DNA from 4 places in the Desulfitobacterium hafniense DCB-2 genome. Region 2 is predicted to be linked to each of the others. Evidence: riboswitches for the same ligand, from Rfam matches in the RefSeq annotation. Region 2 holds a riboswitch; each other region holds the start of a gene.
What was found. Region 2 has a riboswitch for cobalamin ahead of DHAF_RS13040 (energy-coupling factor ABC transporter permease). Riboswitches for the same ligand answer to the same signal wherever they lie in the genome.
Positions count from the first base shown of each region.

Region 1: another riboswitch for cobalamin. It lies ahead of DHAF_RS01830 (anaerobic ribonucleoside triphosphate reductase); the one in region 2 lies ahead of DHAF_RS13040 (energy-coupling factor ABC transporter permease).
Region 3: another riboswitch for cobalamin. It lies ahead of cobT (nicotinate-nucleotide--dimethylbenzimidazole phosphoribosyltransferase); the one in region 2 lies ahead of DHAF_RS13040 (energy-coupling factor ABC transporter permease).
Region 4: another riboswitch for cobalamin. It lies ahead of DHAF_RS00190 (ABC transporter substrate-binding protein); the one in region 2 lies ahead of DHAF_RS13040 (energy-coupling factor ABC transporter permease).

Region 1 is NC_011830.1:386,174-390,327, reverse strand. Features, by position in the region: gene carB (carbamoyl-phosphate synthase large subunit) at 1-1,171, shown strand, start outside; cobalamin riboswitch at 1,385-1,568, shown strand; gene DHAF_RS01830 (anaerobic ribonucleoside triphosphate reductase) at 1,717-4,086, shown strand; gene nrdG (anaerobic ribonucleoside-triphosphate reductase activating protein) at 4,086-4,154, shown strand, end outside.
Region 2 is NC_011830.1:2,800,735-2,804,888, reverse strand. Features, by position in the region: gene cbiQ (cobalt ECF transporter T component CbiQ) at 11-781, opposite strand; gene DHAF_RS13045 (energy-coupling factor ABC transporter substrate-binding protein) at 860-1,171, opposite strand; gene DHAF_RS13040 (energy-coupling factor ABC transporter permease) at 1,174-1,914, opposite strand; cobalamin riboswitch at 2,095-2,282, opposite strand; gene DHAF_RS13035 (CoA-binding protein) at 2,442-2,834, shown strand; tRNA gene DHAF_RS13030 (tRNA-Gly) at 2,908-2,981, opposite strand; tRNA gene DHAF_RS13025 (tRNA-Ile) at 2,987-3,063, opposite strand; tRNA gene DHAF_RS13020 (tRNA-Asn) at 3,065-3,139, opposite strand; tRNA gene DHAF_RS13015 (tRNA-Ser) at 3,155-3,245, opposite strand; tRNA gene DHAF_RS13010 (tRNA-Leu) at 3,260-3,344, opposite strand; tRNA gene DHAF_RS13005 (tRNA-Thr) at 3,353-3,428, opposite strand; tRNA gene DHAF_RS13000 (tRNA-Arg) at 3,453-3,529, opposite strand; tRNA gene DHAF_RS12995 (tRNA-Gly) at 3,536-3,610, opposite strand; tRNA gene DHAF_RS12990 (tRNA-Lys) at 3,637-3,712, opposite strand; tRNA gene DHAF_RS12985 (tRNA-Gln) at 3,718-3,792, opposite strand; tRNA gene DHAF_RS12980 (tRNA-Met) at 3,830-3,904, opposite strand; tRNA gene DHAF_RS12975 (tRNA-Tyr) at 3,913-3,996, opposite strand; tRNA gene DHAF_RS12970 (tRNA-Asp) at 4,023-4,098, opposite strand; tRNA gene DHAF_RS12965 (tRNA-Val) at 4,105-4,154, opposite strand, start outside.
Region 3 is NC_011830.1:3,513,535-3,517,688, reverse strand. Features, by position in the region: gene cobS (adenosylcobinamide-GDP ribazoletransferase) at 1-488, opposite strand, end outside; gene cobU (bifunctional adenosylcobinamide kinase/adenosylcobinamide-phosphate guanylyltransferase) at 481-1,095, opposite strand; gene cobT (nicotinate-nucleotide--dimethylbenzimidazole phosphoribosyltransferase) at 1,115-2,254, opposite strand; cobalamin riboswitch at 2,352-2,525, opposite strand; gene DHAF_RS16385 (ATP-binding protein) at 2,646-4,025, shown strand.
Region 4 is NC_011830.1:31,008-35,161, reverse strand. Features, by position in the region: gene DHAF_RS00195 (ABC transporter permease) at 1-516, opposite strand, end outside; gene DHAF_RS00190 (ABC transporter substrate-binding protein) at 636-2,276, opposite strand; cobalamin riboswitch at 2,579-2,768, opposite strand; gene DHAF_RS00185 (metal ABC transporter permease) at 2,917-4,020, opposite strand; gene DHAF_RS00180 (metal ABC transporter permease) at 4,004-4,154, opposite strand, start outside.

The sequences.
Region 1 (4,154 bases), 2.4 Mb from region 2:
GGCCAGCACTCTGGAGGAAGCTTTGGCAGCGGCGGAGATGATCGGTTATCCCGTCATGGTTCGTCCCTCCTATGTCCTGGGAGGCCGGGGCATGGAAATTGTCTTTGATGAAGAACAGCTGCGGGAATATGTGGCCGCCGCCGTGGACATCACCCCGGAACGCCCCATTCTTATCGATAAATTCCTGGAGAATGCCATCGAAGCAGAAGCCGATGCCGTCTCAGACGGTACTCATGCCTTCGTCCCTGCCGTTATGGAGCACATCGAGCTGGCGGGGATCCATTCCGGAGACAGTGCCTGCGTCATTCCTCCCCTGACCATTGCCGACCGCCATTTGCGCACCATTATCGATTATACCCAGCGGATTGCCCAGGAACTCCATGTGGTAGGGCTTATGAATATCCAGTACGCCATCGCCGAGGATAAGGTCTACGTCTTAGAGGCCAATCCCAGAGCTTCCCGCACCGTACCCCTGGTCTCCAAAATCTGCAACACCCCCATGGCCAGGCTGGCCACGGAGTTGATACTGGCTGATTATACCGGGCAAAAGAACGATATCGCAACCAACTTCAAGCCTGCTCAGATCTCCCATTACGGCGTCAAAGAAGCGGTCTTCCCCTTTGACAAATTCCCTGAAGTAGATCCCGTCCTCGGCCCGGAAATGCGTTCCACCGGAGAGGTTTTGGGCATGGCCAATTCCTTCGGCCTGGCCTATTTCAAGGCTCAGGAAGCAACCCACTCCTCCCTGCCCTTCAGCGGAACCGTCCTTATGAGCATTGCCGAACAGGACCGCTCTTCAGGGGTCATCGAAATCGCCCAGGAATTCCTCAAGCTGGGCTTTAAGATCAAAGCCACTCAGGGGACCCGGAAATTCCTTCAGGATCATAGCATTGACGCCGAATTCATCCATAAAATTGAGGAAGGCCGTCCCAATATCACTGATGGTATTATGAACGGCGAGATCCAATTGGTCATTAACACCCCCATCGGCAAACGCAGCCTCAAAGATGATTCCTACATCCGCAAGACCGCCATTAAGTATAAGATCCCTTATATCACCACCACCCCGGCCGCCTTAGCCAGCGCCAAAGGAATTGCCGCATCTCAGGAGGCGGCAGCCAATAAAACCGTGGTTAAATCCCTGCAGGAATATCATGGTGAGATAATGTAATTTCGGTAATATAATTCAGATCATATAATTTGGCTCATGTAATTAGATAATGTGATTTAGATCGTTGACAGTCCCCTTGCTTTTAAGATATGATTTTATCAGTCTTAGCTCAACTGGTTTTCGGTTGCACACCCCTATATATAGTGTTTTTTTATAAACTTTCATCTATATATGGTGTTCAACGAGATTTTGATGTATAATGAGACTGGTTCATTAATAAGGAATCTCATAGGTGACTGTACAACCACAGTTGAAAAGGGAAGCCGGTTAGAGGCCGGCACGGTCCCGCCGCTGTAAGGGAAATATACTTCTTGGCATTACCACTGAAAGGGTTTCGGGAAGGTAAGAAGTATAGATGATCCTAAGTCAGAAGACCTGCCTATGTGTATACCACCAACTCTACGGAGGATAGAGTATGTTGGGCTGCTAACGGCATGTTGTTTTTAGCTTCTCGGCATCTCTGTCGGGAAGTTTTTGTTTCGGATGTCATCATGAGTCCCTGAACGATGATAAGAGATCAGATTGAGAAAAGAGGTAGATTGTATTTGATTACTAAGATTCGCAAGCGCGACGGACGGGAAGCTCCTTTTAACATTGAAAAAATAGCCAACGCTATCTTTAAGGCAGCCAGTGCCACAGGAGGCAAGGACTATCAATCCTCTCTCCTTCTTGCGGAAGAAGTGGTCAACTACCTTGAGGTTAACCTACATAAAAAAGTCCCCTCTGTGGAAGAAATTCAGGATGCTGTGGAAAAGATCCTGATCGAAAGAGGCCACGCCCGCACAGCCAAGGAATTCATTCTCTATCGGGCGGAACGGACCCGTGTCCGGGAAATGGATACCCGGCTTATGAAGGTCTATGAGGAGCTGACTTTTAAAGAAGCCAAAGATAATGATATGAAGCGGGAAAATGCCAACATTGACGGAGATACCGCCATGGGCACCATGCTGCGCTACGGCTCCGAAGGAGCTAAACAGTTTAATGAGATGTTTGTCTTAAAGCCCGAACACTCCAAAGCCCACAAAGAAGGAGATATTCACATCCATGATATGGATTTTCTCACCCTCACCACTACCTGCTGCCAGATCGATATTATTAAACTTTTCAAAGAAGGCTTTGGGACCGGCCACGGCTTCTTAAGAGAACCCAATGATATCCAGAGCTACAGTGCTTTGGCTTGTATCGCTATTCAGTCCAACCAAAACGATCAACACGGCGGCCAAAGCATTCCTAATTTTGATTACGGTATGGCGCCGGGAGTAGCCAAAACCTATATTAAGCTTTATAGACAGAACCTGCTTAAAGCCTGCGAGCTTTTAATCCATCAGGATGTGGATCAGGAAGAGCTGGAAGCCCATCTCAAGGATGTATTCTCAGCCCTTGCCAACCAAGGGCATACACCTACCCTTTCCTCTGACCCGGATTATTTTGAGCAGGAAGCCGCACTGCTTCAAACCCTGCCTAATCTTAAGCTGGACATGCCTACCATCCGCAAAGCTCAGGAGTTTGCCGTCAAAAAAGCTCTTGCCGAGACGGATAAAAAAACCTATCAGGCTATGGAAGCTTTGGTCCATAACCTCAATACCATGCACAGCCGTGCCGGAGCCCAAATTCCCTTCAGCTCCCTCAATTACGGCACGGACACCACCCCGGAAGGCCGTATGGTGGTCAAAAACCTGCTCCTGGCCACCGAAGCAGGTCTGGGCAACGGCGAAACCCCCATCTTCCCTATCCATATCTTCAAAGTGAAAGAAGGGGTTAATTATAATCCCAGTGATCCTAACTACGATTTATTCCAGCTGGCTTGCCGGGTCAGTGCCAAAAGACTTTTCCCCAACTTCTCCTTTATTGATGCTCCCTTTAACCTGCAATACTATGTCCCCGGCAGGCCTGAGACGGAAATTGCCTACATGGGCTGCCGCACCAGGGTGATCGGCAATATTTACGACCCTTCCCGGGAAACCATCTTTGGACGGGGAAATCTCAGCTTCACCACCATTAACCTCCCCCGTCTTGCCATCAAAAGCCACCAAAGCCGCACCGAATTCTTCGCCATGCTGGATGAGAAAATCGACCTGGTTATCAATCAGCTCCTGGAACGTTTTGAAATTCAAGCCCGTAAAAAAGTCAAGAACTTCCCCTTCCTGATGGGACAGGGAATCTGGCTGGATTCCGACCAACTGGGCTGGGATGATGAAATTCGCGAAGTGCTGAAGCACGGCACCCTTTCCATGGGCTTTATCGGACTGGCTGAATGCCTTATGGTCTTAACCGGGCAGCATCACGGGGAATCGGAAGAGGCACGGGAGCTGGGACTGGAGATTGTTCAGCAACTGCGCCGGCGCATGGATGAAGCAGGACGGGAATACGGGCTGAATTTCTCTCTCTTGGCCACTCCTGCCGAGGGCCTCTCCGGCCGCTTCATCAAAATGGACCGGGAGCTTTTCGGCAGCATCCCCGGTATCACAGACAAAGAATACTACACCAACAGCTTCCATATCCCCGTCAGCTTCCCGATCAGCGCCTTTCACAAAATCACGATTGAAGCCCCCTACCATGAGCTGACCAACGCCGGCCATATCACTTATGTGGAGGTTGATGGCGATCCCACTCAAAACTTGGAGGCTTTTGAGAAAATTGTCCGTTGCATGAAAGAATCCGGCATCGGCTTCGGTGCTGTCAATCATCCTGTGGATCGGGATCCCGTCTGCGGATATACAGGAATCATCGGCAACGAATGCCCCCGCTGCGGCCGCGAAGAAAGCACTGCTCCCTTTGAGCGCATCCGCCGTATCACCGGCTATCTGGTGGGAACCTTGGATCGCTTTAACGACGCCAAAAAAGCCGAAGTCCGGGATCGGATTAAACACCTGAATTGCCTTGACTCCTCCATCGGTGAGAAAGGGACGCTTTAATGATGGACTCCTGCATCCGGATCGCAGGAATCATCGGGGAGTCCATTGTGGATGGCCCGGGCATACGC
Region 2 (4,154 bases):
AGCAGATCTATCATTTTAAAAATAATGTCAGGAAGACAAACGCTCCATTGATCACTACGGCCAGAAGCACTAAATTTCTATTATTCTCATAGCTTTCCTCCAGAACCTTGATCTCTCCGTCATATCCTCGGGCCTCTAAAGAAGTATACAGCTCATTAGAGCGTTTATAAGCACGAATGAACAGGACAGATACCAAACTCCCCATTGAGCGATACCCGGTTTTAAGATTGACATAGCCCAGCCGGGAGTTTTGAGCAGTCAGCATGGTGCCAGCAGTCTCTAAAAGCACGAAGATAAAACGATAAATAAGTCCCATCATTTCCACCATAAGTTTGGGCAGCCTGAGCCTCCTCAATACGGACAGCAAATCCACCATGGGAGTGCTTAGGGATAGAAAATAGAGGCAGGATACAGAGCCGAGCACCCGAAAAAAGAGATTAACCCCTTCCCGTATCCCATTTTCTGAAATGCCTACCCAATAGCCTGCTATGGAATAGGCCCATAAAAAGCTGTAAACATCACGAGAAATATTAACGGCAATTGTAAAAATACCGATCATTAAAAACGACATAGGAATGATCATCAATTTTAGCCATACAGAGAGAGGTGCCCCTCCGAAGAATATGGCAACTCCACTCATGAACATAATCACGGCTATAGAAACAAACAATTGATCGGCCCACAGACACACTCCCAGGGTCAAGAAGGCAACGATGAATTTTTGCATAGGATCAATCGTTTTAAGTCGAGAAGCATAGGCATAAGTATCCGTATTCAGCATATCTTTGCAGCCTCCTTTACCCTTTCAGTGTGCACTTATTCATTTGCCGGTTTCCTGTTCCATAGGGTTCCAAGTTGTTTAATCGTGTTTACTCCGGCCCTTATAATAACCTAAGCCAAAACCGATGACTCCCGCTCCCAGGCCTGCTTGAAGGGCAAAGAGCAGGCTCTCGATTTCCCCGCTGGCCGGCTCAAAGAAGGGGGAAAACCAAGGCTCATAATCCTCCTGAATATTCAGGATCTCTTCCTCGGCCAAACCATCCGCCCCGCCGAATTCAGCGTCCTGGACAAGAACTAAGGGAATAACGGTTATAGCCACTACAAGCAGGAATAACAACACATTAACCTTAAAAGTGGATCGTTTTGTTTGTTCTACACCTGAATTAGCCATTGTTATACCTCCTTTGTTAACAGCTTGAGATCTTGCAGCTCACTTTTTCCATAGCTGGCCAGTGCGTTGAAGATGATGACAGTCAGAATCCCCTCACTGATCGCTAAGGGTATCTGAGTCACAGCAAAGATACTGGCAAATTTAGTAAGAGAAGCAGCAAAACCGCCCACTTCCGAAGGGAAGGCAAGGGCCAATTGAATGGAAGTCATGACATAGGTGGCCAAATCGCCTAAGGACGCGGCCAGAAATACACCTAACCATTGTGGTCCTTTAAATTTTTGTACCAGTTTATACACGCCAAAGGCTACAAAGGGACCAACCACTGCCATAGAAAAGGTATTGGCGCCTAAGGTGGTCAATCCGCCGTGGGCCAGCAGCAAGGCCTGAAACAAAAGGACAATAACGCCGATAACTGCCATAGCTGTGGGGCCAAATAGGATGGCACCAAAGCCTACTCCGGTTGGATGGGAACAGCTCCCGGTAACCGAGGGTAATTTAAGAGCAGAAAGCACAAAAACAAAAGCCCCGGCCATAGCTAAAAGAATCTTCAAGCGTGGATTAAGAGAAATGGTTTTCTTAATCGAAAAGATACCCAACACGACAAAGGGTATTGCTAAAGCTCCCCAGGCAATGGCCCACCCCGGCTGTAAAAAACCTTCCATAATATGCATAGCCGATGCTTTATAAGGAATAAAAAACATCATCAAGACTAAACCAATAAAGAGCTGTATACGTTTGTTCATACTCCCCACTCCTTAATTTTTGATACGAACAATCATCTGTAGAATAAACTCAATAATACCTATCGAAAAAGCGTTTTCGCCGCAAGAAAAATAACCCTTCCTTACGGAAGGGTTTGCTATCCTGTATCAGATAAAACTATCTTGAACACCGATATCCACCTCCCTAACATCCCGTAGGTTCCTTGAATCGAGAATATGAGCAGGTTTCCTGGCTCAAGTTCATCATTAACCTACGTCTTCCCAGACAGTAATCCAGTGACATCATTGTAGGTTAACTCCCTTTTACAGTGGCGGGCACCGCGTCAGCTTCAACTGACTTCCCTTATGATTCCTCTTGCGAAGAATCAACTCAATTCTCAATATTTAATTTCAAGAACATTATAGCAATTTTTCAGCCAAATTGTATATAATTATATTAGAAATAAATACTTATTTTATTTAAGGTTGGGAGCATTTTAAAAACGTTCAAAATGGTGATATTAATCCCGAGGATTTTAATCAATGAAAATTAAGCTAAGGAGAAAACCATGCAAAACGATATTCAAGAGTTCTTAGACCAGGAGATCTGGGCAGTAGTCGGAGTCTCTAAAGATCCGACCAAATTTGGCACAAAGGTCTACCATAAACTCAAACAATGCGGCTATACGGTGTATCCCATTAATCCCAAACTCTCTGAGCTGGACGGAGAGCCTTGTTTCCCCTCTTTAAGCGCCTTGCCCGTTCGCCCTGATGTGGTCAGCCTCATCGTCCCTCCTCAGATATCGGAACAAATTATTGACCAATGTGCCCAATTAGGTATCAAAAGGGTCTGGATGCAGCCTGGCGCCGAAAGCGATGAAGCCTTGATGAAAGGGCGCGCAAACCAAATGCAGCTGATTGCTCATGAATGCGTACTGGTTGAAGCCCGGTCCCGCCGCTAAACCTGAAAAAAGGCAAATCCTGAAAATAAGCAGCAAAAAACCGTACTGGCATCAGTACGGTTCGTTTTAACTATGGAGCGGGTGATGGGAATCGAACCCACGTAGCTAGCTTGGAAGGCTAGTGCTCTACCATTGAGCTACACCCGCAGGTGTGGTAGCAGGGGAGAGATTTGAACTCTCGAATGAGCGGGTATGAACCACTTGCCTTAGACCACTTGGCTACCCTGCCATGGCTCCCCGAGCAGGACTCGAACCTGCAACCTACCGGTTAACAGCCGGTTGCTCCACCATTGAGCTATCGAGGAATATTGATTTATTACTGGCGGAGAAGGAGGGATTCGAACCCTCGCAGCAGTTACCCACTCTAACGGTTTAGCAAACCGTCCTCTTCAGCCACTTGAGTACTTCTCCGTAACCCTGCTTTTTGGTGCGGAAGATGGGACTTGAACCCATACGGTGTTACCCACACGCCCCTCAAACGTGCGCGTCTGCCAGTTCCGCCACTCCCGCATTGTTTATGGAGCCGTTAACCGGATTTGAACCGGTGACCTCATCCTTACCAAGGATGCGCTCTACCAACTGAGCTATAACGGCATCGAGGATCTCTTCTGATTTAAATGGTGCGCTCGAAGGGATTCGAACCCCTGGCCTTCTGATTCGTAGTCAGACGCTCTATCCAGCTGAGCTACGAGCGCATTGTTTGGAGCGGGTGACGAGATTCGAACTCGCGACTTTCACCTTGGCAAGGTGACACTCTACCACTGAGTTACACCCGCATGTCCCTGACATGCTCTAAAGAAAATGGTGAGCCATCCGCGACTCGAACGCGGGACACCCTGATTAAAAGTCAGGTGCTCTACCGACTGAGCTAATGGCTCATAAATGGCAGGGATGGCAGGATTCGAACCTACGAATGCCAGAGTCAAAGTCTGGTGCCTTACCGCTTGGCGACATCCCTATTTTCTATTTAAATCAACTGCTGCTGATTTAAAGCTTGGTTGCGGAGGCCGGATTTGAACCGACGACCTTCGGGTTATGAGCCCGACGAGCTACCACTGCTCCACTCCGCGATGTTTAGTGGTGGGTAGAGATGGATTCGAACCACCGTACCTTTCGGAACAGATTTACAGTCTGCCGCCTTTAACCACTCGGCCATCTACCCACATGTGTTGTGCTATAAAGTTGAAATGGCGACCCCGATCGGACTTGAACCGACGATCTCCTGCGTGACAGGCAGGCATGTTAACCACTACACCACGGGGCCTTATTTTGGTGGGCGATGACAGGATCGAACTGCCGACATCCTGCTTGTAAGGCAGG
Region 3 (4,154 bases), 710 kb from region 2:
TAGGGGAAATAATGAACCCCAATCAGAAAAATCCAGCGGGAGAGGATGGGCATGAAAAGAACCAGGTAAGGAACTAAAGGGGAAGAGAGGGCGAGGAGCCCGGCCAAAAGACTGAATTTGAGCAGCAGGTATACCATGGCGCTCAACGCACCGAAAGCTCCCACATGGCTGTCTTTCATAATCTCCAGCATGCGTTCAGGTGTCCGCGCTGAAAGCAAGCCGTCCATACTATCCATCAAGCCATCAAGGTGAATTCCCCCGGTGAGAATAAGTTCCAGGGCAAGCAGCAAGGCAGCCGTAACCAGGGGCGGGTAGTGAGGAAGGAGCAGGGTTAAGGCCAACCATAAGGCTCCGCCCAGAATCAGGCCCACCAAAGGATAATAATGCTGACTTTGGGTGAATTCTTCCGAGGTCACCTGCTCCGGCTGAGGGAGTGGTATTCGGGTCAGGAAGGTCAGGGCGATCCATAATTTGCGCATGCTAGGCATCCTCTCGCCGCAAGGAATCCAGTAAGGCCTGACCGGCAGCTTTGATCTCCGTCGGATAGCCGGCGACCACGGAATAGACCTGCTGGGCGCTCTGTCCCAGGATCTGGTTGGCCCTGCCGGCCAGATCCCGGTAAATCCTGGAAAGGGGATTATCCGGGACGATACCATCTCCCACTTCATTGGTGACCATAATCACCTGAGGGGTAATATCCCGGGCTATACGGGCGACAATGCGGACCTGTTCGAGAATCTTCTGCTCCAGCCTATGGAGGGCCCGGGTATACTCCTGCTCAGTCAGATGATCTTCTGCTGGATAGTGGGCAAGGAGGAGATTGGTCAGCCACAGGGTTACACAATCCACCAAAAGGACCCCTTTGTTCTGAGCATGGCGTTCCAACACAGAGGAGAGGGCAAGGGGTTCTTCCACTAAGCCCCAATGGGCAGGGCGCTGGTCCTGATGTTTTTTGACACGCAAAGCCATTTCTTCATCATAGACCTGGGCCGTGGCGATGTAGGTGACAGGCAGGCCGGGATGAGCGGCCAGGAGCTCGGCAAAGCGGCTTTTGCCACTGCGGGCTCCACCGGTTATGAGCACAAAATCTGACATAATTACCTCCGGTGATTGCTTAGTTTTTACCGCTGACTCCTGCGGATTCAAAAGTAGCCATCTCGTTGAGAATGCGGATGGAGGCATCCAGAAGATGGAAAGCGATAGCGGCTCCGGTTCCCTCTCCCAAGCGGAAATCCAGATGCATGATGGGTTTTAGCTCCAGTTGTTCCAGGGCGGCTCGATGGCCGATCTCCGCAGAAGAATGGGAGGGAATCAGGAAGAAGCGGGCCGTAGGGCAGATGCGGACAGCGATGAGAGCAGCGGCAGTGGAGATGACCCCATCTAAAAGGATGGGGACACGGGAATAGGCTGCGGTCAGAATTGCCCCGGCCAGGGCACCGATCTCCAAGCCCCCTATTTTGCTGAGGATATCCACTCCATCCTTAGGATCGGGCTGATTGATGGCGATAGAACGGGCGATGACGTTTTGCTTGCGGATGAGTCCTTCATCATCCAGACCGGTGCCCCTTCCGGTAACCTCCTGGGGCGGCAAACCTGTCAAGAGAGAAATAATGGCTGTACTGGGGGTGGTATTGCCGATGCCCACTTCCCCTGTGGCCAGGACATTCACTCCGGAATCGATAGCCTGGCGGGCGATTTTAGCTCCGGTCAGCAGGGAGAGCAGAGCTTCTTTACGGCTCATAGCCGGTCCCTGGGCCATGTTATGGGTTCCGTTCATGATGCGGTGAGCCATAAGCTCGGGCGGATCCAGCGGGAAAGCCATGCCCACATCGGTGCAGATCACTTCGGCGCCGGCATGACGGGCCAGGACATTGATCCCTGCCCCGCCGCCCAGGAAATTATAGAACATTTGCGGGGTTACTTCCTGAGGGAAGGCACTGACCCCTTCCGCCACCACGCCGTGGTCTCCGGCCATGACGAGAATGGCCTTTTTTTGTACTTCCGGCCAAGGCTGACCTTGAATCCCGCCCAATTGTTTGGCGAGGGCTTCCAGGACTCCTAAACTGCCTTGGGGTTTGGTTAAGGAATCTAAACGGGTTTGTACAGCGGCCATGACCTGTTCGTCAAGACCGTGTATTCCCTGGATAAGATGGTCTAAGGCGGTTTCACATTCCTCCAGGGAAGCGTCACTCAGGTTTTCCTGTCTTAAGAAGTCATCCACTAGCTTGTCCTGTTCTAATTCGGTTTTACTCATCTGTATTCCTCTCCTTTAAAAAAAATAAAGTCCCGCCACTTCATAAGTGGTCGGGACTTTGCCTTCGTCGCCGCTGCTTTCCATAGCACCCATGGAAAGGCTTTCTTCATTCCTGGCAGGTCTCCTGGCTTGGATTCAAACGCCGCTACCCCTTCCCGGTCTGGCCGGTGGTTATGGTTCAGGCTCATCCTACACAGTGGTGGGTCCGCACCGGAATCGCACCGGTTTCCCTATTCTCCCCTTGGGGGCACCAAAGAATGGACTTTTTTTAACTAATTATAGAATAGCAAAGAAGAAGATTTTGTCAACCCTTTACTTAAAGAATTGCAGGATTTAAGATAGTACTAAGAATTGTACTAGAACACAAGAAGAAAACAAGGATGTGCATAATGTGAATAGGACGAAAATTACCCGGTTATCCCTTCTTTTTGACGGAATGGTTGTTTTCCGAGGCATCATAGGGGATCCGGTGGCAGTTTCTTTCCAAAAACTGCTCCAGGGGATAGGGAGCAGGGAGTTTGATCTGATGGCAATTTATAAAGATTATCATCATTTCTGCTCCTTGGCGACTCAGGCTCATTGGCCTGATTATCTTTGGGAGCGTATGCTTCAGGATGACAATGAGCTGGCCAGGCAAACGGCTCAACAGGGAAAGGACCGGGTTCCCGCCGGGCTGCGCCGACTGGCCGGGCGGGAGCTGCTCTATTTGCGGGAGCTTGCCGGGCTGAAGGCGGAAGATATTAAAGGGGCTGTCAAGGCACGGTGTGCAGAGCAAGGGGCGGAAGAACCGGGCCTCTGGCTGGAGGAACCATTGAGCCCGGAAAGCTGGCCTGGTTGGCTGAGTCTTCCGGATATGGATAGGGAAAAAGAAACTTATGCAAAAGAAGAGAATCGGGCTGAAAACTATCTCCTTTCCTCTCAGAAAAAGTTGAAGCAGAGTCTGCTTCGGGGAAGGTCAGAGGAAATGGTGGATGCGCTGCTTGCTTATTATCAAACCATGGGTACCGGATTGTTCGGCCGGTGCATGGCTCTCAAATGGCGGGGCCGTGCGGAAAGGCTGGAAGGGGTACACCCTGAGCCCATGCGCATCAGCAAGTTGATTAATCAGGAACGGGAGCAGGGAATCATCCTCCAGAATACGGAATTTTTCCTGAAAGGCCTTCCGGCTAATAATGTGATTCTCTATGGCAACCGTGGGACTGGGAAATCTTCCTTGGTGAAAGCTTTAGTGCAGGAATATGGTGAACAGGGACTGCGCCTGGTGGAATTATCGAAAACAGACTTGCATGACTACCCCAAGATTATTCGGCTCCTGGCCAAGCAGCCTTTGAAGTTCATTCTGTTTATTGACGATCTTTCTTTTGAAGACACGGAAAGTGATTATAAGAATCTGAAGACCCTGCTGGAGGGAGGGCTGGAAGGGAAGCCCCAAAACGTGCTGATCTATGCCACCTCCAACCGGCGTCATTTGATCAGAGAAACCTTCGGCGAACGGCAAGTCGAGGAAGTCCACCGGCGGGACAACATGGAGGAAAAATTGTCCTTATCCGACCGCTTCGGCATTACGGTCACCTTCCCCACACCGGACCAGGAAGGCTATCTGAAGATTGTGGAGGAGTTAGCAACTCAGGAAGGGCTGACACTTCCCAAGGAGGAGTTAAGACAGCAGGCGCTGCGCTGGGTGATGAATCATAATGCCCGCTCAGGGAGAACCGCCCGTCAGTTTGTGGATTTTCTGGTGGCCAGGGAAGGGTTGGCCGCTCAGCAATAGTTTTGGATAGCCGGCTTAGGGGGCCGGCTTTTTTCTTGCGCCCAAGCCCCCGCCTCTTGGAAAATGTATAGTATAAGGCTGAGCGTTCATCCTAATACTAACTTATCCGTAATGATGAAAGTGTGAAAT
Region 4 (4,154 bases), 2.5 Mb from region 2:
TATGGGTTTAGTCAGGCCGATCGGAAACATTCCCAGCCAGACTGCAAAAACAAGCAGTAAAATTAAAGCCAGCAAAAAGGTGGGTATGGAAACCAGAATATAACTGTACCATTTAATAAAGCGATCCAGCAGCTTCCCTCTTCTCATGGCGGCCACCGCTCCCAGCAGATAGCCGAAAACACCGGACAAGAGCCATGCTGTTCCCATGAGCGCAAAAGATGTCATGGCTCTGCTTTTAATAATGTCCATAACGGGGACTCTATACAGCTTGGACATACCAAAATCACCCTGCAGCAAGGCCCCTGCCCAGGAAAAATATTGTTCCACAGGGGATTTGTTAACCCCCCAGTATTCCTTCAGCTTTTCCAGCTGTTCCTGTGACATAGAGGTATCACTGATCGCATAGGCATTGACAGGATCAATCGGAGACAAATGGATTAACCAGAAGGTCAGGATGGATAAGCCCAGCATCAGGGTAATCATGCGCAGAAAGCGCCTGAGGATTTTTTGAGACATAACACAGCACCTCCCGTTTATAGAGCGGCCCCATTCAAACAGGTGCGTTCAAAACGCCAATGCTTCGGGCAGGCGTTTCAGACGCACCTGTTCTGATAGAGCGTTCAGCTTGATTGGCTTTAAGGGTTGATCGACCACTCCGTGATATTGCCAAACAGTCCAAATTCATAGCCATGGGAATGCATGAGTTGGTTGCCGATATTCACCTGATCATTGACAAGGTACAGATGGTCGACACGGGCCAGCCAAACGATGGGAGCGTCACCAAGGGGGCTGAAACCGGTTTTCCCATCCCATTGGGCCAGTTTCCAGTATTGATTGGCTTCTTCCTGAGTGCTGGCGTACAAAGCTTTCTTTATATAGTCATCAGAAGTGGGATTGATATAAGAAGGCATGTTATTGTACCCGGTATTGATCACCTGAGATGAATACATAGTATACAATTGATGGGGGTGAAGTCGGCCGCCTCCCCATAGGCAGGCATTGGCCTTGCCCTGGATAAATATTTCATCCCAGGTAGCACCGATGATATTGATCTTAATACCCAGACCAAGGGCCTGATCGGCAACAGCCAGGGCGATGTCACCGCGCAGCTGGTCACTGGAAGGAAAATATAAATCAAATTCGGCCTTCAGCCCATCCTTCTCGACAATGCCATCCTTGTTGGTATCGGCCCACCCGGCATCTGCCAGCAATTGCTTGGCCTCTTCAACCCGGCCATCCTCAATGACCGTTTTTTCATTAAACCAGGGTGTGCCATCCACAATGGAATAGGCAGCCTTTCCGTATCCGTCCATGGTCACATCAATAATTCCCTGACGGCTTAACCCAATGTTCAATGCTTGACGGATGGCCAAATGAGAGGTAATATCATTGCCGACTTTGACCTCGTTGGCGTTGATATACCCGGTTCCGCCGCTGGGCAGGACAGGAAGACTAATTCCTCTGGAATCAACGCTCTCCAGAACGTGTAAGGTCATTCCCGGCAGGGTTTGTCCGGCAAATTTGGGAGGAATGTAACAAATATCAACTTGACCGGCCTTGGCCGCTGCAAAAGCGGCATCTTCCCCCAGCAGCAGGAAGGTGAGTTTCTTGAATTGAGGCTCCTCACCATACCAATAAGGGTTATAGTCCATGATGATTTGTTCGCCGTCATTATACTGGGTTACCTGATAGGGTCCGGAGCCAATGGGGTTTTTGGAATAATTGTCATCATAAATATGTTTGGGCACAATGCCGATTTCGGAAAGCTGACTGACAAATGTGGAACGCGGCTCTTGCAAAGTAAACACGATGGTATCCTTGCCGCTAATCTCCATTTTATCGACAAAGGAAAGGTCAAAGGCGATGCCGTCTTCTTTCAGCATTTCATAGGTAAACAGGACATCCTCTATGGTAACCGGGTCGCCGTTGGAAAATTTGGCATCATTGCGGATTTTGAAGGTCCAGGTATAGCCGTCTTTACTCGTCTCAAAGGATTTGGCCAGATCGCCGACAAAAGTTAAGTCCTTCGTGGCTTTAAGCAGTGAACTGTGGGTTAAGCGGATTTGCCCGATGGCACCCCAGGTCTTTTTGGGATCGAACATCCCATAATCGGCCATTCCCACAGCCAGGACCAGCTCCTCCTTCTTCCCTTCCTCCGGCGCCTTTGAAGTCGTCGGGGAAGGACTGCACCCAGGCAGGCCAACCAAAAGAACGACAACCAGAATCAGCAGGGGAGCGAACCGCTTCCGAAGCAAATGTAACTTGGGCTTGTTCATCTTTTCTACCTCCATAAAAATAGTTAAACTCCCTTACCTGCACCTTTGCTCATGAGCGGGGAAGCTCCTCTTCCTCCCGGCAATTTAGGTATGCTCAAGTAAGTTAGCTGCCTCTAACTATAAAAAAACTCTTGTATAATTTCAATTTCTTTCAGCTAATCTTTAGAATTCTTCAGAATCATTGACCCAAAATCATTGACCCAAAACAAAAAAACCCTTTCCAAACGGAAGGGCTTTCTATCCTGTATTTAATAATAGTGTTCTGAACACGATATCCACCTCCCTAACATCCCGTAGGTTGTTTTGAATCCGGGGCATGAGCAGGTCTCCTGGCTTAAGTTCCTCATTAACTCCCGTCTTCCCGGATATAACTATCCAGTGACCTTATGGTGAGTTAACTCCCTTCTACAGTGGCGGGCACCGCGTCAGCTTTGACTGACTTCCCTTACGGTTTTTCCTCTGAAAAATCGTACTCATCCCCATATGAAATTATAGATAGAATAAGAAATTTCTTGCCCAATTACAATGTATTTCAGCGAATCTTTAGAATTCTTCAGAATTACCTTCTTCAGAATAACTGAATCTGAAACAAAAAAAATGGATACCTCCTTCACAGGGATATCCCTCTTTTCTTGACAGCTTAGCCTGAAAGCAAGGTCTCATAGCTGCGCAGGCTGGTCAGGCGCCCCTGTTCAGTCAGCTTGATCACGCTGTTGTTTAACTCAATACACCCTTCCTTTTGCAAAAGGGCGATCAGATTTTTCGTAAGCTCCCCATCCAGGCGCAAATAACTTTGTATCTCAGCAAGGTTTGCTTCACTTTCCTCGTGGTGATAAAGATGGAGCAAAAGTATCATTTTGGCAAAGCCTATTTTTTGACTGCGGCGTCTGCTCAGCGTGCTCACAAGCCCCCGGCCGGGAGCAAAGATAAAGACCAGCAAGAAAGAAATTCCCGTCATCATGGCCATACAGCCGGCGATGGATACGTCCAGCAGGGCTGCCGCCCGATAGCCTAATAAGCCGTTGATGGCCCCGATCACCCCGCTTAAAATCAACATCCGCTTTAAATCATCGGTAAGCAGATAGGCCGTGACCGGCGGGCCAATCATAAACGCTACCACCAAAATGGAGCCCACCGCCTGAAAAGCCCCCACTGTGGTAAGCGAAACCAGGGTCATCAGACCGTAATGGACCAGGGTCGGCGCAAAACCCAACACAGAGGCCAGCATGGGATCGAAGGTGGCAAGTTTCAGCTCCTTGAAGAAGATGATGATCACCGCCAGGTTAATAAGCAAAAGAATCCCTGTGGTATGAATGGCTTTCGCGCCCAGATCCACTCCCCCCACGATCATGCGGTCAAAGGGAGCAAAGGCCAGCTCTCCCAGCAGTACCGAGTCAGTGTCCAAATGCACCGAACCCGCATAGCGCGTAATCAAGATAATGGCTATGGAAAAGAGGAAGGGGAACACAATACCGATGGCTGCATCTTCCGCCAAAAGCCGCGTACGCCCCAGCATTTCCGTCAGCCACACGGTGACGACCCCCATTAATGCGGCACCGGCGATCAGAAAGGAGGAAGAAAGATCATGAGTGACAAAGAAGGCCAGCACAATGCCCAGCAGAATCGTATGGGTGATGGAATCCGACATCATGGCCATTTTCCGCAGCACCAGAAAGACACCGGGCAGGGCGCAGGCCACCGCCACAATGACGGCAATCAGTTGTATTTCAAATTGTGGGGACATCAGGCCCACTCCCTTCCAGTTTCAGCATCAGCTTATTCTTCCTGTGCCGGTACACCCTGTGCAGAATACCTCTTCCCGGGGCAAACAGAACACTGAGCACAACGAGGAGGCTGGCGCACACCACAATGGCCGGT